DNA from 3 places in the Ensifer sp. ENS07 genome. Region 1 is predicted to be linked to each of the others. Evidence: riboswitches for the same ligand, from Rfam matches in the RefSeq annotation. Region 1 holds a riboswitch; each other region holds the start of a gene.

What was found. A riboswitch is a leader RNA that binds a small molecule or an ion and turns the genes downstream of it on or off. The one in region 1 is predicted to bind cobalamin.
Region 2: another riboswitch for cobalamin. It lies ahead of IB277_RS14330 (TonB-dependent siderophore receptor); the one in region 1 lies ahead of cobU (bifunctional adenosylcobinamide kinase/adenosylcobinamide-phosphate guanylyltransferase).
Region 3: another riboswitch for cobalamin. It lies ahead of bluB (5,6-dimethylbenzimidazole synthase); the one in region 1 lies ahead of cobU (bifunctional adenosylcobinamide kinase/adenosylcobinamide-phosphate guanylyltransferase).

The regions. Positions count from the first base shown of each region.
Region 1 is NZ_JACVBE010000002.1:352,728-358,984, reverse strand. It holds gene IB277_RS08790 (cobyric acid synthase) at 1-1,142, shown strand, start outside; gene IB277_RS08785 (cation transporter) at 1,181-1,762, opposite strand; cobalamin riboswitch at 1,965-2,423, shown strand; gene cobU (bifunctional adenosylcobinamide kinase/adenosylcobinamide-phosphate guanylyltransferase) at 2,558-3,082, shown strand; gene cobW (cobalamin biosynthesis protein CobW) at 3,086-4,150, shown strand; gene cobN (cobaltochelatase subunit CobN) at 4,254-6,257, shown strand, end outside.
Region 2 is NZ_JACVBE010000003.1:366,846-373,102, forward strand. It holds gene IB277_RS14320 (dicarboxylate/amino acid:cation symporter) at 1-857, shown strand, start outside; gene IB277_RS14325 (LysR family transcriptional regulator) at 1,246-2,106, opposite strand; cobalamin riboswitch at 2,425-2,619, shown strand; gene IB277_RS14330 (TonB-dependent siderophore receptor) at 2,805-4,700, shown strand; gene IB277_RS38035 (hypothetical protein) at 4,771-6,257, opposite strand, start outside.
Region 3 is NZ_JACVBE010000002.1:186,521-192,777, reverse strand. It holds gene IB277_RS08005 (LacI family DNA-binding transcriptional regulator) at 1-850, opposite strand, end outside; gene IB277_RS08000 (phytanoyl-CoA dioxygenase family protein) at 954-2,147, shown strand; gene IB277_RS07995 (SDR family oxidoreductase) at 2,236-3,048, shown strand; cobalamin riboswitch at 3,145-3,357, shown strand; gene bluB (5,6-dimethylbenzimidazole synthase) at 3,403-4,098, shown strand; gene IB277_RS07985 (DUF2865 domain-containing protein) at 4,111-5,181, opposite strand; gene IB277_RS07980 (acyl-homoserine-lactone synthase) at 5,346-5,990, opposite strand; gene IB277_RS07975 (LuxR family transcriptional regulator) at 6,131-6,257, opposite strand, start outside.

The DNA.
Region 1 (6,257 bases):
CGCTCAAGCCCAAGCTGCTGGGCGCCGTCATGGAGAGTTTCGAACAAATATCGGCCGGTGCCGATCTCGTGGTGGTCGAAGGCGCCGGCTCGCCGGCCGAAATCAACCTCAGGCCCGGCGACATCGCCAATATGGGCTTTGCGACACGGGCCGACGTGCCGGTCGTGCTGGTCGGCGACATCGACCGCGGCGGGGTGATCGCCTCGCTGGTCGGCACGCATGCGATCCTGCCCGAGGAAGACCGGCGCATGGTGACCGGCTATCTCATCAACAAGTTCCGCGGCGACGTCACGCTGTTCGACGACGGCATTGCCGCCATCGGCGGCTACACCGGCTGGCCCTGCTTCGGCGTCGTGCCGTGGTTGAAGGCGGCGGCACGCCTGCCTGCCGAAGATTCCGTCGTACTGGAGAAGCTGACGCGCGGCGAGGGGCGGGCGCTGAAGGTTGCCGTCCCGGTGCTGTCGCGCATCGCCAATTTCGACGACCTCGATCCGCTCGCCGCCGAACCGGAGATTGATCTCGTCTTCGTGCGGCCTGGCAGTCCCATTCCGGCAGACGCTGGCCTCGTCGTCATTCCCGGGTCGAAGTCGACCATCGGCGACCTCATCGATTTCCGTGCGCAAGGGTGGGACCGTGACCTCGAACGTCATGTGCGCCGGGGCGGCCGGGTCATCGGCATCTGCGGCGGCTACCAGATGCTCGGCCGGCGCGTCACCGATCCGCTCGGCATCGAGGGCGGCGAACGTGCGGTCGAGGGTCTCGGGCTGCTCGAGGTCGAGACCGAGATGGCGCCGGAAAAGACGGTGCGCAACAGCCGCGCCTGGTCGCTGGAGCATGATGTGGCGCTCGAAGGCTACGAAATCCATCTTGGCAAGACGCAAGGTGCGGACTGTGGCCGGCCGTCGGTGCGCATCGACAATCGCGCCGACGGCGCCCTTTCGGCCGATGGCCGCGTGATGGGCACCTACCTGCATGGGCTCTTCACCAGCGACGCCTATCGCGGCGCGCTGCTCAAGAGTTTCGGCATCGAAGGCGGCGCCAACAACTACCGCCAATCGGTCGATGCGGCGCTCGACGATGTCGCGAACGAGCTGGAGGCTGTGCTCGATCGTCGCTGGCTGGACGAGTTGCTCAGGCACTAGGGACGCGGCAAGGGTCAGCCAGCAGGTCCCCGGGGGAACTACGCTGCGACATCGTGCTCCTCGCTTGCGGCTTCCCAGACTTCCCGCGCGGCATCCAGGTTCATCAGGGCAATCCCCAAGCCGACAATCAGGTCCGGCCAGGCCGACTGCCACAGGTAGGCTGTCGCCAGACCCGCGGCGATGATGGCCACATTGGCGAAGGCATCGTTGCGGGCCGAGAGAAATGCTGCCAGCGTGAGGCTGCCGCTCGTGTGACGGTAGGCGACGAGCAGATAGGCGCAGAAGAGGTTGACCACCAGCGCCCCAAGTCCGGTCAGGGACAGGGCAAAGGGCTCTGGCGGGACCGGATCCATGAACTTCGCCCAGGCCGTCCAAAGGAAGGCCAGCGCCGGTACCAGCAGAATGAACGCCATCGCCAGGCCGACTCGCGCGCGGGTTCGCGTCGTCCAGGCCAGAGCAAAGAAAATCAGCATGTTGACGGAGGCGTCTTCGAGCAAGTCGACGCTGTCGGCCATGAGGGACGCCGAGCCGATGGAAAGCGCGACAAGGAGTTCGACCCCGAAATAGCCGAGGTTCAACAGGGAGACGATGAGGACGACGCGGCGCAGGTCGGTATCCACTCGAAAAGTTCCTTTTCTGGCGAGATTCGCCCCCGGCACTTTGACACACGTGTTAGCAGCAGGTTGCTATCCATAGCATTAGGTTTCGACATCGGTTCCGCTCACACCGCCGTCGTGCCTGACGCCCGACAAATCGTCGCGTGGCGCAACTCGGCCGGGGAGGCGTCGCATGCGTCGATTGACTTTGGGCTGCCCGCTTCCTAATCATCAGGTGTTGGATGGTTCCCCCTTGTCGTGGCGATCTGGGGGGATAATTGGGAATGTGACGGATGGACCCAAATCGGGCATCCTTATCGCAGCCGACCCCGCGACTGTAGAACGGTCAGGGTTCGCCATCGGGTTTGGTGCCGGGCTGTCGGCCGGTTGCACGGGCAATCGGGGCAGGTCGGGGATCAAGCCGGAAAAGCCACTGGCGTGGCATCGTGATCAGCCGGGTTTGGACGCCTCTTCTTCTACGAATCGTCCGCCTTTCACGATGTCCCTCACAGCACCCATGCGTCGGAGACGACGCGCAAAGGTTCGCTGTGGCACCGGAAAGACGCCGGGAAGGTGAGGCGGGCCGCTCGGGCCCTGACATCGGAACCTTGCCCTTTAAGGGCGAGGCGATGTTCGGCCCGTGACGCCGTGAGCCAGGAGACCTGCCATCCGGCATGGGCATTCCGCCCGAGGGGACTTTTGTCTCCAACGCCATCACGGAGGTTGTTTTGGCTCGCAGATGTTTTCAAGAACGCGCCCGTGGCGCGTCCGATGGCTTTTGCCACCGACGGCTGATTTGGGAATGTTGAGGCAGCCACGATGAGCAGTCTCAGCGCCGGGCCCGTGCTGGTCCTTGGCGGCGCCCGTTCCGGCAAGTCCAGCTTTTCCGAGAGGCTCGTCGAAGCGTCCGGCTTCACCATGCATTATGTCGCCACGGGCCGCGCCTGGGACGACGAAATGCGCGAGCGCATCGACCATCACCGGACGCGCCGCGGCGAGGGCTGGACGACGCATGAGGAGCCGCTCGATCTCGTCGGCATCCTCAGACGCATCGATGATCCCAGCCATGTGGTCCTGATCGACTGCCTGACGCTATGGGTAACCAATCTCATGCTGGAAGAGCGCGACATGACGGCGGAGTTCGCCGCCCTTGTTGCGTATCTGCCTGAGGCGCGGGCGCGCCTCGTCTTTGTTTCCAATGAGGTCGGCCTCGGCATCGTGCCCGAGAACCGCATGGCCCGCGAGTTTCGCGACCATGCCGGCCGGCTTCACCAGATCGTTGCGGAGAAATCCGCTGAAGTTTACTTTGTCGCGGCCGGTTTGCCGCTGAAAATGAAGGGTTGATCCATGACCACTGCGAGAGCCAACCAGGGCAAGATCCCGGCGACCGTCATCACCGGCTTCCTCGGCGCCGGCAAGACGACGATGATCCGCAACCTGCTGCAGAACGCCGACGGCAAGCGCATCGCGCTGATCATCAACGAGTTCGGCGATCTCGGCGTCGACGGCGATGTCTTGAAGGGCTGCGGTGCCGAGGCCTGCACCGAGGACGACATCATCGAGCTTACCAATGGCTGCATCTGCTGCACCGTGGCTGACGATTTCATCCCGACCATGACGAAGCTGCTCGAGCGTGAAAACCGCCCTGACCACATCATCGTCGAAACCTCGGGCCTTGCCCTGCCGCAGCCGCTGATCGCCGCTTTCAACTGGCCGGATATCCGCAGCGAAGTGACCGTCGATGGCGTCGTCACCGTGGTCGACAGCGCCGCCGTTGCCGCTGGCCGCTTTGCCGACGACCACGACAAGGTCGATGCGCTGCGCGTCGAGGACGACAATCTCGATCACGAAAGCCCGATCGAGGAGCTGTTCGAGGATCAACTGACGGCTGCCGATCTCATCGTTCTCAACAAGACCGATCTGATCGATGCCTCCGGCCTCAAGGCCGTGCGCGACGAGGTGTCTTCGCGCACCAGCCGCAAGCCGACGATGATCGAGGCGAAGAACGGCGAAGTCGCCGCTGCCATCCTGCTTGGCCTCGGTGTCGGCACGGAAAGCGATATCGCCAACCGCAAGTCGCATCACGAGATGGAGCACGAGGCAGGTGAGGAGCACGATCACGACGAGTTCGACAGCTTCGTCGTCGAGCTCGGTTCGATCGCCGATCCGGCCGCCTTCATCGATCGCCTGAAGGGCGTAATCGCGGAGCACGACGTTCTGCGCCTCAAGGGTTTTGCAGACGTGCCCGGCAAGCCGATGCGCCTCCTGATCCAGGCGGTCGGCGCCCGCATCGACCAATATTACGACCGCGCCTGGGGCGCTGGCGAAAAGCGCGGTACGCGCCTCGTCGTCATCGGCCTGCACGACATGGACGAGGCGGCGGTGCGCGCTGCGATCACCGCGCTCGTGTAGATCGTTCTTTGAATGAAATGATCTAACGCATTGAAATGATGCAGTTCCGGATGGAGAACGCTTTTAGCGTTTTCGTTCGGAATTGCCCCAACGGACAAGACGAATGCATCTGCTTCTCGCCCAGAAAGGAACGATCGCCGACGGCAACGAGGCGATCGACCTTGGGCAAACGCCGGCCGATATCCTTTTCCTATCGGCCGCCGACACCGAGCTCTCCTCGATCGCCGCGGCTCACGGCCGACGCGACGGAGGCTTGAGCCTGCGCATCGCCAGCCTGATGAGCCTGATGCACCCGATGTCGGTCGACACTTACGTCGAGCGCACGGCGCGTCACGCCAAGCTGATCGTCGTCCGGCCGCTCGGTGGCGCCAGCTATTTCCGTTATCTGCTGGAAGCCCTGCATGCGGCTGCCGTCACCCATCGTTTCGAGATCGCGGTTCTGCCGGGTGACGACAAGCCGGATCCGGGGCTGGAGCCTTTCTCCACCGTCGCAGCCGACGACCGCCAGCGCCTTTGGGCTTACTTCACCGAAGGCGGCTCGGACAATGCCGGGCTGTTTCTCGACTATGCGGCCGCACTGGTCACGGGTGCGGAGAAGCCGCAGCCGGCAAAGCCCCTGTTGAAGGCCGGCATCTGGTGGCCGGGTGCTGGCGTGATCGGCGTCAGCGAATGGCAGTCCCTTGTTCAGGGACGGATGGTAGCGAGGGAGGGATTCGAACCCCCGACGGTTGGGATCTGCTTTTACCGCGCGCTCGTGCAGAGTGGCGAGACACGGCCGGTGGAGGCGCTGATCGATGCGCTGGAGGCTGAAGGTGTGCGGGCACTGCCGGTGTTCGTCTCAAGCCTCAAGGATGCCGTTTCCGTCGGCACGCTGCAGGCGATTTTTTCCGAGGCCGCACCCGACGTGGTGATGAACGCCACTGGCTTTGCGGTCTCGTCGCCCGGTGCCGACCGTCAGCCGACGGTGCTGGAATCGACCGGTGCGCCGGTGCTGCAGGTGATTTTCTCCGGCTCGTCGCGGGCGCAATGGGAAACGTCGCCGCAGGGGCTGATGGCGCGCGACCTCGCCATGAACGTGGCACTACCCGAAGTCGATGGCCGCATCCTTGCGCGCGCCGTCTCCTTCAAGGCGGCGTCGATCTATGACGCCAAGGTGGAGGCCAATATCGTCGGCCATGAGCCGCTCGAAGACCGGGTGCGCTTTGCCGCTGATCTTGCCGTCAACTGGGCGAAGCTGCGCTGGGCAGAGCCCGCCGAGCGCCGCATTGCCATCGTCATGGCCAACTATCCGAACCGCGACGGTCGCCTCGGCAACGGTGTTGGGCTCGACACGCCGGCCGGTACCGTCGAGGTGCTTAGCGCCATGGCGCGGAAAGGCTATGTGGTCGGTGAGGTTCCCGCCGATGGCGACGCGCTGATCCGCTATCTGATGGCCGGGCCGACCAATGCGGCGAGCCATGACCGCGAAATTCGCGAGCGTATTTCGCTGAACGATTACAAGACGTTCTTCGATTCGCTTCCGAAACAGATAAAGGATGAAGTTGCCGGTCGCTGGGGCGTGCCGGAGGCCGATCCCTTCTTCCTCGATGGCGCCTTCGCGCTGCCGCTCGCCCGCTTCGGCGAGGTGATCGTCGGCATCCAACCGGCGCGCGGCTACAACATCGATCCGAAGGAAAGCTACCATTCGCCGGACCTCGTGCCGCCGCATGGCTATCTCGCCTTCTACGCCTTCCTGCGCCAGCAGTTCGGCGCGCAGGCGATCGTGCACATGGGCAAGCATGGCAACCTCGAATGGCTGCCGGGCAAGGCCCTGGCGCTGTCGGAAACCTGCTATCCCGAAGCGATCTTCGGGCCGCTGCCGCACATCTATCCCTTCATCGTCAACGATCCGGGCGAAGGTACGCAGGCCAAGCGCCGCACCAGCGCCGTCATCATCGACCACCTGACCCCGCCCTTGACGCGCGCCGAATCCTACGGCCCGCTCAAGGATCTGGAAGCGCTCGTCGACGAATATTACGACGCCGCCGGCGGTGATCCGCGCCGCCTCAGGCTGCTCAGCCGCCAGATCCTCGATCTCGTGCGCGACATCGGCCTCGACAGCGACGCA
Region 2 (6,257 bases), on a different contig from region 1:
TGATGAACATCGTTCCTGACACGATTGTCGCAGCTTTCGCTCAAGGTGATATCCTCCAGGTATTGTTCATCTCCATCTTGTTTGGACTTGCGCTCGGAGCCGTAGGACAAAAGGGGCATGCTGTTCTTGATCTGCTGCACGCCCTGACGGCGCCGATCTTTCGGATGACGTCAATGTTGATGAGGCTCGCCCCAATCGGTGCCTTCGGCGCTATGGCGTTCACCATTGGGAAGTATGGGATCTCCGCCCTTGGGAATCTGGCCTTTCTGGTGGGAACCTTCTATTTAGCCGCATTGCTTTTCGTTGTTCTCGTCCTTGGCGCCGTCGCGCATTTCAACCGATTCTCCATCTTCAAGCTTATTGTTTATCTCAAAGAAGAGTTGCTTCTCGTTCTCGGAACATCATCGTCCGAAGCCGCCTTGCCCGGCTTGATGGCCAAGTTGGAGAAGGCTGGTTGTGCGCGCCCGATCGTCGGTCTCGTGGTGCCCACAGGTTATTCCTTCAACTTGGATGGGACCAATATCTACATGACACTTGCGGCGCTGTTCATCGCGCAAGCGACTGATACTCCACTGAGCCTGGGGGATCAGATCATGCTTTTCCTGGTGGCCATGTTGAGTTCGAAAGGTGCCGCCGGGGTGAGCGGTGCGGGGTTCATCACTCTGGCTGCAACGCTCTCCGTAGTTCCCTCAGTCCCCGTGGCCGGCATGGCATTGATACTGGGAGTAGACCGTTTTATGTCGGAATGCCGCGCGCTGACAAATCTCATCGGCAATGCGGTGGCGACTATTGTCATCGCCCGTTGGGAGCGGGAGCTGGATGCCGTTGAATTGCAAGCTGCGCTTTCGGGTCAATAAGACGCGGTGTTACGCAGCGTACCCGGCTACACCTGCTGGCCCTTTTGCGAAAGGCGTAAGAACAGCGTGCGCAATCTTCCGTAAATTCCTGTCGATGCAAACTGATGTATAGATTATGAAACTTCGCAGCTGAGTTATCATTTAGTCTTAGTAAGACTAGGTGATGACAATGCGCAGATATCCAAAAGAAAATAAAGCCGGATCGTCTGCGGGTTTTGTCGTTGTAATAATAATTGCTCAGCTTCTCATCGTAGGTGCTTTGGCTTTTACCGATGCGGTCGACCAGCCCCACTCCGCCCGGATCTTCCTGCCAGGAACGCAGTCGAATGGTATAACCGGCCATCCCATGACGCGACGGATGGGAGAGTTGGCCTTCAGCAGGACCGGCTCATAAGCCTTCTCTCGGCGTAACGCTTTTGAGCGCATCGACAGCTGTGTCAATAAGTGACTCGTGTCTGCGGTGTCTCTGCGTCACGACGTAAACCGGCTGCTTAATCTCCGGCGCGCCTTCTACAAGACGCACTGACATGCCGGACCCGGACAAGGTTTCGACGGTCTGGTGCGGGAGATACGTAGTTCCACCACGCCGTTTCAGAATGCCGATTGCATGGTCCTCGTGATCCACGGCGATAGCAGATCGAGTGAGCCCCGGTAGCAGCTCGGTGTGCATCCGCTCGAAATATGTCGTGTATCTAGCGCGGATATAACTTCTCGAAGTCACATCGGAAAGCCTGTCGAACTCCGTCGACACCATCTGAAATTTTTCGACGCCGGTCTCCTCGATGCTAAGGTCCGGCAAGCATTTGGGCGAAAATACAATGCCGATATCAATCCTGCCACCGGAGAGATCCGCCATGACGGTGGACGAGTGGCCAGAATGCAGTACCAATTCCAGTCGTTCGTTGATGATGTGCAACTCCTCGATCCAGTCCAGAACGAGCGTCCCTATCGAGCTTAGCGGCCCTGAGATGCGTAGAGGGCCATCATAGTGTTCCAGGCCTCCGATATCGTGCTGCGCATGCGCCCAGCCCGCTTTGATGGCGCGAGCGTGTTTCTCGAACCTGATACCGGCCGAAGTCGGAACTGCACCCGCTCGCCCGCGGTGAAATAGTTGGGCGCCCACGGCTCGCTCTAGTGTCTTAATGCGGCCACTTACGGCCGGCTGCGTTGTTTCAAGTCGCTCTGATGTGCGCCGGAAATTGCCTGTCTCAAGCAAGTCCAGGAAGGTATCGAGAAGGTCGAGGTTCATGGTGTGATCGCAATTGTGGTTGATCCGTTGCCCGTCGGCCAAGCAGATTTCGCCGGTTTCTGGTTTTCCAACCGGTCAGTATCTAGCGACACGGTTAACGACGGCGCCCAGCCTACGCAGGAGAGGAATATCGTGCCTCGTCGCGTGAGGGTGTTGGTCCGCGTTCTCGCAAGGAGCAACAAACTTTCCGGGCGCAGCCGATCCTATATCGAAGACGCGGCAAATTGCAAGATGTATGCGCAGGAATGTATGCTTAAAGAGCGTGCACGTATGGAAAAACTAGCCATACACTCTTGTCGCGACTCGTCGCCGACTTTATTGGTCGGCTACGGCACAGGTTCCGCATGACGGATGAAAAGGGAACGTGGTGAGGCATAGTCGATGTCAATCCCACGGCTGCCCCCGCAACTGTAACCGCCGAGCTTGTCTCATCAGCCCACTGCGTCAAGCGGGAAGGGCGAGACTGGCGGGGACGCGGAAGTCAGGAGACCTGCCTGTGTTGGTCACCCATGCAAGGATACGGGGAGTGTCCGAGCGCGGCCGCCCGTAGCGGTGACATTGTCGAAGATGTTGCCGTGTTGAAGGACGGTCGATGGGAACGGTTGTTACCATTGTCACTTCTTTTCTGCGGAGGAAAGCCGTGCAGGTCAGGCCCTGCCTGAAGGGAGATTATGAGGATTTTTCTGACCGGAGCTGCGATGCTCCTCATCGCCGCATGGGAGCCGAGCTTTGCTCGGGATGCTAACCAGGCGGACGAGCCGACAGAGCTCGAAGCGATTGTCGTTACGGACGGATTGACTCCCGTGGAGCTCGAGAAATCCGGGCGTGCCGTCACCGTGATCTCGGGGGAGGAGATGGAGAAGCATCAGGTCCGCTATGTCGCGGATGCGCTACGCCTTGTGCCGGGATTTGCAGTATCTCGCACGGGCTCCTCAGGTGGCTTAACGCAGGTACGTGTGCGCGGCGCGGAGGGCAATCAACTGCTGGTGATCATTGATGGCGTGGTCGCCAACGACGTTGGGCAGGGTGAATTCGACTTCGGAGGCCTGGTTACCGACGACATAAAACGCATCGAAATTCTGCGCGGGCCGCAAAGCGCGTTCTGGGGGGCTAATGCCATGTCAGGCGTGATCAACATCGTCACCAAGCGCGGCGAGCGCGATTCCGTTCGGTCTACTGCGCGCACGGAAATCGGCAGCAACGCTTCGGTCACATCGACAATCTCCGCCGGCGGGGGCCGTGACACCTATGACTATTGGCTATCCGGCACCGTTATGCACACGGACGGCTTCAACATTTCGGGTGCGGGTGACGAAGAGGACGGCGGCAGGAATGGTACGTTAAACGGCAAGTTCACAATCGATCTCTCGCCGGATACGACTATGGAGGGCACGGTTCGGGGCGTAAATCGTCGCAGCGAGAGTGACCCGCAAGACTGGGACACCGCGATGACCTACGACGCGGACGACTACACCAAGAACCAGGAACTCTTCGGGTCGGTTGGGATCACCAATTCGTCCCTGGACGACGCGCTGGCACAGAAGATCCTTTTCTCGGGCACCGATATCTATCAATCCAGGCACTCCGACGAATACGGAAACAGTTCGGACGACGGAAACCGTTATAGGGGCAGCTATCAAGCGTCCTATCGTTTCGACGATACGGACCAGGTGATCCAACAAGTGACCGGCGGTTACGCATGGCAATTCGAAAGGTTTTCACCCTCCCATTTGGAGGAGACTTTTCGACGGGACGCGCAATCCCTTATTGGCGAGTATCGGGTAGAGTTCTTTGATCAAGTCCACCTAAACTTCGGTGCGAGGCAGGACTGGAACAGCGGTTTCAGTGATACGGGAACCTGGACTGCAAGCGCGGCGTGGCAAATCCCGAGCAGCGACATGCGGCTTCATGCCTCAGTCGGAACCGGCGTTACCAACCCGACGTTCTATGAACAGTTCGGCTATTTTCCCGGAGGATTCATCGGTAATCCAAATTTGCAGCCGGAACGGAGCCTCGGATACGACATCGGGGTTGAGAAAAGCTTCAATGAGGGGGGCCTCGTAGTAGACCTTACCTACTTCAACCAAAATCTGGAGAACGAGATCGCCACTGTCTACGACGCGGATTTCATCGCGCGGCCGATCAACCGCGACGGCGAAAGCCTCCGCCAAGGCATGGAGGTTTCGGCGACCTTCGATTTCTTCAACGGCGTCACGATGACCGCATCTTATACGTACACCGACGCGACCGAACAGACAGCCGCCACCGGGCCGCGTCTCGCTGAAGCCCGTCGCCCCCGCCACATCGGTTCGGTCAAAGCGGACTACGTTTTTTATGACGACCGCGCGAGGGTCTTCGCCGAGGCAGTATTCAATGGCAGGACTGTCGACACGGTTTTTGCGACCGCTGTACCCCCGCGGGTGACGATGGCTGGCTATTCGCTTTTGAACGTCGGCGGCAGCCTGAAAATCAACGACACCTTGGAAATGTTTGGTCGCGTCGACAATCTGTTCGACCGAGACTACCGGGAAGTCTATGGCTTCAAGTCGTCGCCCGGTCTGACTGCTTTCGCCGGATTGTCGGCTTCATTCTGACTTACGAAAAGGCAAAGGGCAAAGAGGCGGCGGACAGACTGCCTCCTATGTCGACACGTGCGGTGGCAGACTATTCTGCGAAATACTTTTTCGCCGTAACCCGCAAGCGGTCGCTGTGATCGTAAATTTGGTCAAGCGAGTCGATAATCAACCGTTCCTCGGACTCACCGTCAAAGAGCCCGATGTATTTGACCGAGCGGTTGAAATGTAGCCTCGCGAGCGGCTTTCGATTGTTATTGTCGATAAGAATGCCACAATAGGATTTCTGGTCGCGCATCACCACTCGTTTCGACGAGATCGTATCGCGCACGATCGCCTTCACAATCATGTATCCCTCGCGCTCCTCCTCTGTCGTCACGACTTCGGGTTCCTCCTCAACGGGCTCGTCAATTTTTTCGATGACTTCCTCCGTGTCCGCGAGTGCGCTCGAAAGGCGGTTCTTGACCGGGACCATGATCACATCTCGGAATGCGGTTCGCACGACTCCCGTCAACATCTTTTTAACCTGCGCGGTAATCCGGCCCTCGTAGACAGAACCAGCAACAAGGCGTACGAAGTCCTCGGAAGGCTCTTCTATCAGTTTTGAAATGACTTGTTTGACGCCAGAGGTGTATTTCAGGCGCTCGGCGGTCGCCAGGATGGCGGATACGTCAAACGAAGCTTTTTCGGCTATTCGGATTTTCGTGTGGAGAGCCGGGGAGGGCACACGTCCACATTGAGCGAAAATCCGAACTGCTGCGTCCGGCCTGGCAGGTGTCAGCCGGAACAGAAGTCCCGGACGCTGACGTCTGGCAAGGCGGACGACCGCATGCCCACAGAACATGTGCGTCCCGTGGACATCGGAACCCCGTGCGCCGAGCGGCACGTCGGGGTGCGGGCGGCGGTAGCCAATCTTCGCCGCTTTGATTGTCCGATGAACGTCTTGCCATGAGCCGAGTTCGGCGGGCACCTTCCCATTCTTCCATAGACGGGAAACGCACCCTTCCTCAAGCGCTGGCAGGACGTCCTTCATTCCAGCCAGACGGACAATGCCCCGTCTGGCGATCTCTGTTGCCGACGCGCAGGCGTCGGGGGCTTCGTATGCGAGGTTTCCGATGGTCGAGGAATACCCCGCCCAGACCTCAAGGACATCGATCCCGGCAAGCCGGGCGCGACGCTGCAGCATCTGCACGAACACCGTTCTTGCCCAGCAATTCAACAGCCTGTTGAGGGTGCGGTTCTTGCCGCTCGACCGCAACGTGCCGAGCCCTTTTTCCAGCACGATCGTGCCGCAGCGGTGCTTGCGCGCCATCGAGATGGCGCGGTCGCAGACCGCCGCCAGCGTCTCGCGCACCAGTTCGGCGGAAGCATTCTTCGGCATATCGAGCTTCACCAGGGCATGCTCGAGCAGCCTGGTTTTACCCACCGATCCCTGATCTTCGGTGTTCGATGCCGCGGCCAGGCCGATCCAGTTGGGATTGAGGTCGATGCCGAGGCAGCGGCCTTTGATCGGCACCACCGGACGCCGCCGCTGCGGGTGGTTCGGCAGATCCGTCGGATCGAAGGTCACGCTGACAT
Region 3 (6,257 bases), 170 kb from region 1:
GATTGTCCTCGTCGAGATCATGGGCGATGTAGAGCGCGCAGTGACGTTCGAGGCGCTCGAAGGCTGCAAGGACGGAGCGGTTGCCGCCACCGATCGAATAGGCCGCGTTGATATCGGGATTGGCCGAGAGCGCCGCGTGAGCCAGGCGGCCGGTTTCGCTGTCGCGGCCGTGGCCTTCGCTGATCTCGACGATCCGGATTGCCGGATAGCGCTCGCGCAACACCCGGCGAAAGCCGATCTCGCGTTCCTCCTCACCACGAAAGCGGCCGCTCGAAAGGGTCACCAGCACAGTTGCCGGCGCGCCGGAAAAGCGCTCCCCGAGGAGGTAGGCGGCCGTTTCGCCCGCCGCCCGGTTGTCGGCGCCGGCATAGGCCGTCCGCTGGGAATGGGGCAGGTCGGTTACCAGCGTCACGACGGGCGTGCCGCCCATCTCGAAACGGGCGACTGCGGCGACGATCTCGGGCACGTCCGGCGCCTTCAACACCAGGCCGTCGGTCCCGCGCAGCCGGATTCGGTCGAGCAGTTGCACGATCTCCTGTGGGCGCATCGTCTCGGCGAAGTGGAACCGGCAGCGAAAGACGGTGGGCGCGAAGGTCATCGCCTCGCTCTCGAAGGCGCGACGCACCGCATCGGTGAAGCGTTGTGGCGACTCCATGACGATATCGATCGCAAACTTGCGCCCCTGGATGTCGAGGCCGGCCTGCTGCTTCTCCAATTCCTCGATGGCTGCGCGAACCCGGGCCTCCGTCTGGCGGCGCACGCCCGGCCGCTCGTTGAGCACGCGATCGACGGTCGCGGTGCTGAGCCCGGCCTGAAAGGCGATGTCCTTGACCAGAAACGGATGGGCCATCGCCTTGCTCTCCTGATGGATTTTTGATGGATTCTTGCTCTATATCATGTTTTGCCGCCGCCTATAGTCGTGTTCATCAGGATGTTCCAGAGGAGGAAACGCGATGAAGACCGACAACAAAGCGCGCCAGCGGATCGACCGCGTCTGGCTCACCGAAGAGGCTTGCGATCTCGAATCGTTCCGGGCGGAAGTCGAACGCCAAACCAGCCTGTCCGACTACCCCCATGCTTCCGGCTGCGAAAAGAATATCCTGATCTATGACAGCGCCGCGCTGATTGCGGCGTGCGGCGATGCCGAGGCGCGGCGTTCTGTTCTGGCGGAGATCTGCGAGGTACTGGCGACCGGGCCTGGCGTGGCGGTTTTCAAGCGCGCCTTTGCCGATACGACAGCAATCGACGTCGCAAGCGGGGTCTTTGACGCTATCATCGAAGAGCAACATCGCAGCAACAGCGGCGGCGGCGATCACTTCGCCAAACCCGGCGCCAATGACCGCATCTGGAACTCGCTGGAAAAGCACTGCCTGAACGCGCCGGAGAATTTCGCCTCCTATTACGGCAATGCCGTCATAGCGCTCGTCAGCGAGGCTTGGCTCGGGCCGAACTACCAGATGACGGCGCAGGTCAATCGCGTCAATCCTGGCGGTGCGGCGCAATCGGCGCACCGGGATTATCACCTCGGCTTCCAGACCGCGGCCGTGATCGAGCAGTATCCGGCGCATGTGCACAAGCTTTCACCGGTGCTGACGCTGCAGGGGGCGGTTGCCCATTGCGACATGCCGCTCGAAAGCGGACCGACGCTGTTCTTGCCCTATAGCCAAACCTATGTGCCGGGCTATCTGGCGCTCAACCGGCCGGAATTCCGCGCCTATTTCGACGCACACCACGTGCAGCTTCCCCTTGAAAAGGGCGACGTTGTCTTCTTCAACCCGGCGCTCTTCCATGCCGCCGGCACCAACCACTCCCGGGATATCCGCCGCGTGGCCAACCTGCTGCAGGTGTCTTCGGCCTTCGGTCGCGCAATGGAAACCGTTGACCGACTGACCATGAGCGCGACGCTCTATCCGGCCTTGCGGGCCTTGCTGGCGGGCGGGACGCTGACGCAGGCGGAAGCGGCCAACGCGATCTCCTCCTGTGCCGAGGGCTATTCGTTCCCCACCAATCTCGACCGGGATCCGCCACTCGGCGGGTTGGCGCCGAAGACGCAGGCGCAGTTGATGCGCGAGGCTCTCACTGCGGGGACGGGCGAACAAGAGTTTCTCTCGGTGCTGGAGGCGCAGGCGAAGCGCAAGCTGAGCTGACGAGCGAGTTACAATTTGACAGGCTCCCGGTGTGTTTCAGCCGGGAGCCGCAGCCGTTTCAAACGATCATTTCCGAGGGAGGAATTCGATGAGTGGACAATTGCAAGGCAAGATCGCCATCGTCACCGGTGGTACGCAGGGACTGGGCGCGACGATTGCTGGCCTTTTCGCCGAGCGCGGCGCTGAAGGCATCGTCATCTGCGGCCGCAACGCCGCCAAGGGGCGGGCGAAGGCCGAGCAGATCGGCAAGGCAAGCGGCGCGAAAGTCGTCTATGTCGAGGCCGATCTGGAAAAAGTAGAGGACGCCCGCAAGGTGGTCGCCGCTTGCGACGCGGAATTCGGACGGGTCGATGCGCTGGTCAACGCCGCAGCTATCACCGACCGTGGCACGATCCTCGACACCACGCCCGAACTCTTCGACCGCATGTTCGCGACCAATGTGCGCGCGCCGTTCTTCCTGATGCAGGAGGCGGTGAAGATCATGCGGCGGGAGAAGACCGAGGGCACGATCGTCAACATCGGCTCGATGTCGGCGATGGCCGGCCAGCCGTTCATTGCCGCCTATTGTTCGTCGAAAGGCGCGCTCGAAACGCTGACCAAAAACACGGCCTATGCGCTTCTTCGCAACCGCATTCGCGTCAACGGGCTGAATATCGGCTGGATGGCGTCCGAAGGCGAAGACCGCATCCAGCGCGAGTTTCATGGCGCGGCTGCCGATTGGCTCGAAAAGGTGGCGGCCGACCAGCCTTTCGGTCGGCTCGTCGATCCGGCTGAAGTGGCGCGGGCCTGCGCCTATCTGTCGTCGGCCGAGTCCGGGCTGATAACCGGATCGGTGATTTGCTTCGATCAGTCGGTCTGGGGCGCCTATGACGACTCGCCGCATCCGGTCGCTCCGCTTTGAGGCGGAGGCAAACGACTAAGCTCGACAGTAGCCGGCGGAAAGTGGCGCGCCATGTCTCGACCGGGTTGGCGCGCTTGTCTTTCTCAAACGGCTGTGCACTTAGTGCCGTCGTCAGGTGTCCGCGAAAGCGGGAGAATCGGGAATCCGGTGTCATTCCGGAACGTGCCCAACGCTGTGACGGGGACGATCGCCTCTAAGAGAGCCTTGAGTTGATTCAAGGTTTTGCCACTGGATCTTCAATCGATCTGGGAAGGCGAGGTGATCGGTTGAACCGAAGTCAGAAGACCGGCCTGGCGAGATAGACCGAACCCCGCGTGGACGGCGGGAGGTTTTCGCATTGTTGGGGATCGAACGATGCTGACTGAACCGAAGGGCGGCCTTGCGGCTGCCGGCGCCTTTTCGCTGCCAGAGCGGGAGGCCGTCTACCGTGCCATCGAGACACGTCGCGACGTGCGCGATGAATTCCTGCCCGCGCCATTGCCGGATGATCTGATCGGGCGCCTGCTGGCCGCTGCGCACAGCGCCCCGTCCGTGGGCTTCATGCAGCCGTGGAACTTCGTGCTGGTGCGGGCGGAAGAAACGCGTGAGCGCGTCTGGCAGGCGTTTCGCCGCGCCAATGACGAGGCCGCGCTGATGTTCGAGGCGGAACAACAGGCCAAGTACCGTGCGCTGAAGCTGGAAGGCATCCGCAAGGCGCCGCTCAGCATCTGTGTCACCTGCGACCGCACGCGCGGCGGTGCCGTCGTACTCGGGCGCACCCACAATCCGCAGATGGACGTCTATTCCACCGTCTGCGCCGTGCAAAACCTCTGGCTTGCGGCGCGGGCCGAAGGGGTGGGCGTCGGCTGGGTGAGCATTTTCCACGAGGCCGAGATCAAGGCGATTCTCGGCATCCCAGATCATATCGAGATCGTTGCCTGGCTCTGCCTCGGCTATGTCGATCGCCTCTATCAGCAGCCGGAACTCGCCGTGAAGGGCTGGCGCCAGCGCCTGCCGCTCGACGAGCTGGTTTTCGAAGACGGATGGGGACGCAGCAAGGAGAAGGCGTAAGGCCTCGTCCGATCAATTCTGGACCGGCTGATAGGCCGGTCCCTTCGGATGCTTGAGGTCGATGGCGGTTTCTTCCTGCGGCAGGTAGGTCGGGCCGACGACGCGAACCTTGTTCTTCGACGGATCGTAAGGCCGCTCTTCGGCCGGCGCCTTGGCGGTATTGCTCGCCGCTTCCGGCTTCTTGGTCTCGATGACGATGATCGACGACTGGTCGTCACCGATCTTCGTTCCGTTTGCCTTCGGTGTGGTCGAGGCGGTCTGGGGTATCTGGCAGCCGCACTGGCCGGGTTTTCCGACGGCGCGGGTGCGATAGGCAAAGGCGTTGGGCATTTCGGTATAGGGACGGCCGGTCACGGCCGAGACCATCTTGTCGCTCTCTTCCGTGTTGAGGTCGTGAAAATAGAGCTCGGTCTCAGCCCCCGGGCAGCGCGCCCGACAGGCCTGCTCGTCGCGCGGGAAATCGGCCGGCGTCGCATCCGAAGAAACCGGGAAAAAGGCGCCGTCGCAGGTGCGCACGCACATGGTTCTGAGCGTGCCGCTATAGTAGCGCTCCTGCGGCGCGTAGCCGTCTTCGCCTCGGCCGAGCATCGGGCCGTAGGCGTCTTCCGGCGGCAGGTCGGCAACGATGTTGCGGTGGCTTTCCGGCACGTCCGGTTCCACGCTTGCGAACTCCTCGCGGTCGCCATAGCAACCGTTGATCTCCAGCGCGGCGAGGATGCGTCGCCGGCTGTCGTCGCTGCCGCCGGCGACGATCTGCTCGCGCTCGGACTTCAGCATGCGCAGATTGTCTTCCATCTCGGCGATCAGGCTGTTGAGGCCGTAGCAAGTGTCGGGGTCGCCGCCGTCGAAGCCAATGGCGTTGCCGCCACTGCAACCCGCGCGGCGGCGGTCGTTCTTTGCTCGCCGCAGCTCGATATTCTGCCGCGAGATCGCGCTTGCGTAGTCGCGCGCATCGGCATTGCTGGCGACGTAGTCAGGCAGTTGCGCGAGCCGCGCGTTCAGTCGGTCGCAGGCCGTCGATGCCAGTGACGGACCGGCACCGATCAGAACCAGAGGCACAAGGGCCGCAGCGACGTGTTTCATGCGCGTGAACACGGGCGAAAGTCTCTTCCTGTTGCCAGGTCGGCGCCGACCTTCTGCGGGTGGCTGCCAGCGGCATTCCTGTTTCGCCTCCATCATAGAGCTTGTCGGTGATCGTGCAACGACAAGCGACGGTTTGCGTTAACAGCGCAGATCGACTGATGCGCTTAGGCGGCGCGGGCGGTTTCCAGCGACATCGGACGTTCGAGCACGGTACCTTCGATGGCAGCGACCGCCTTCATCCGCGTGAGCAGATCCGGCGTTACTTCCCAGGCGACGGCAACCGCGAAAACGGAGCCGATGCGATGCGGTTCGGCGATACGCTCGCCCGGGCATCCCATGCGCCGGAACATGCGCTCCAGGAACACATCCGTCACCGTGACGATGTGGCTGATGCCGGAAGCAAGGCCCAGCTCGCCGACGCCGCACATCAGTTCGGCGGCCGCGACCGTCACCTGGTTCGAGGCGCGGTCCTGCGAGATCTCGGGCTCGATGCAGAAGCGGCTGGATTCCCAGACCGAAGCGCTGCGGATTTCCGGATTATCGCCGAGCAGGATCGGGAAGGTATCGTCCAGCATGTTTGGGCCGAGTGTCGGCAGGAGGCGAAGCGCGCCGCGCAGCCGGCCGGTATCGGGCGCATAGGACAGGACGTAGAGCGGGTTTGCCTGGTCGTAGTTGTCGATTTCCCAGTCGCCTTCGGTCTGCACGTCCCATTTCAGGAAGTCGTGGAAGACGCGCTTGCGCAACCGGAACATGTCGTCGACGGCCGCCGGGTGTTGTGCGCGGGTCTTTCCGTTCAGGATCCTGATCATCGTTTTCTCCATCCGAGTTTGGGGATGGGGCGATGCTGTCAGGCTCGCGGCGGTTGCGTAACTGTCGCTAGCGACAGTTCAAATGCGCGATATTTGCCACTAGATTTCGAGGGGTTTCGGTGGAGGCGTATTGTCGGGTGTCAAACGGAGGGTATCAGAGCGTGTCGTACGGCCTGTGCCACAGCCTGAGTGTTGGAAACGACATTCAGCTTGCGTCGCGCATTGGTCATGAAGAAGCGCACGGTGCGCTCGGAAATGCCGAGGATC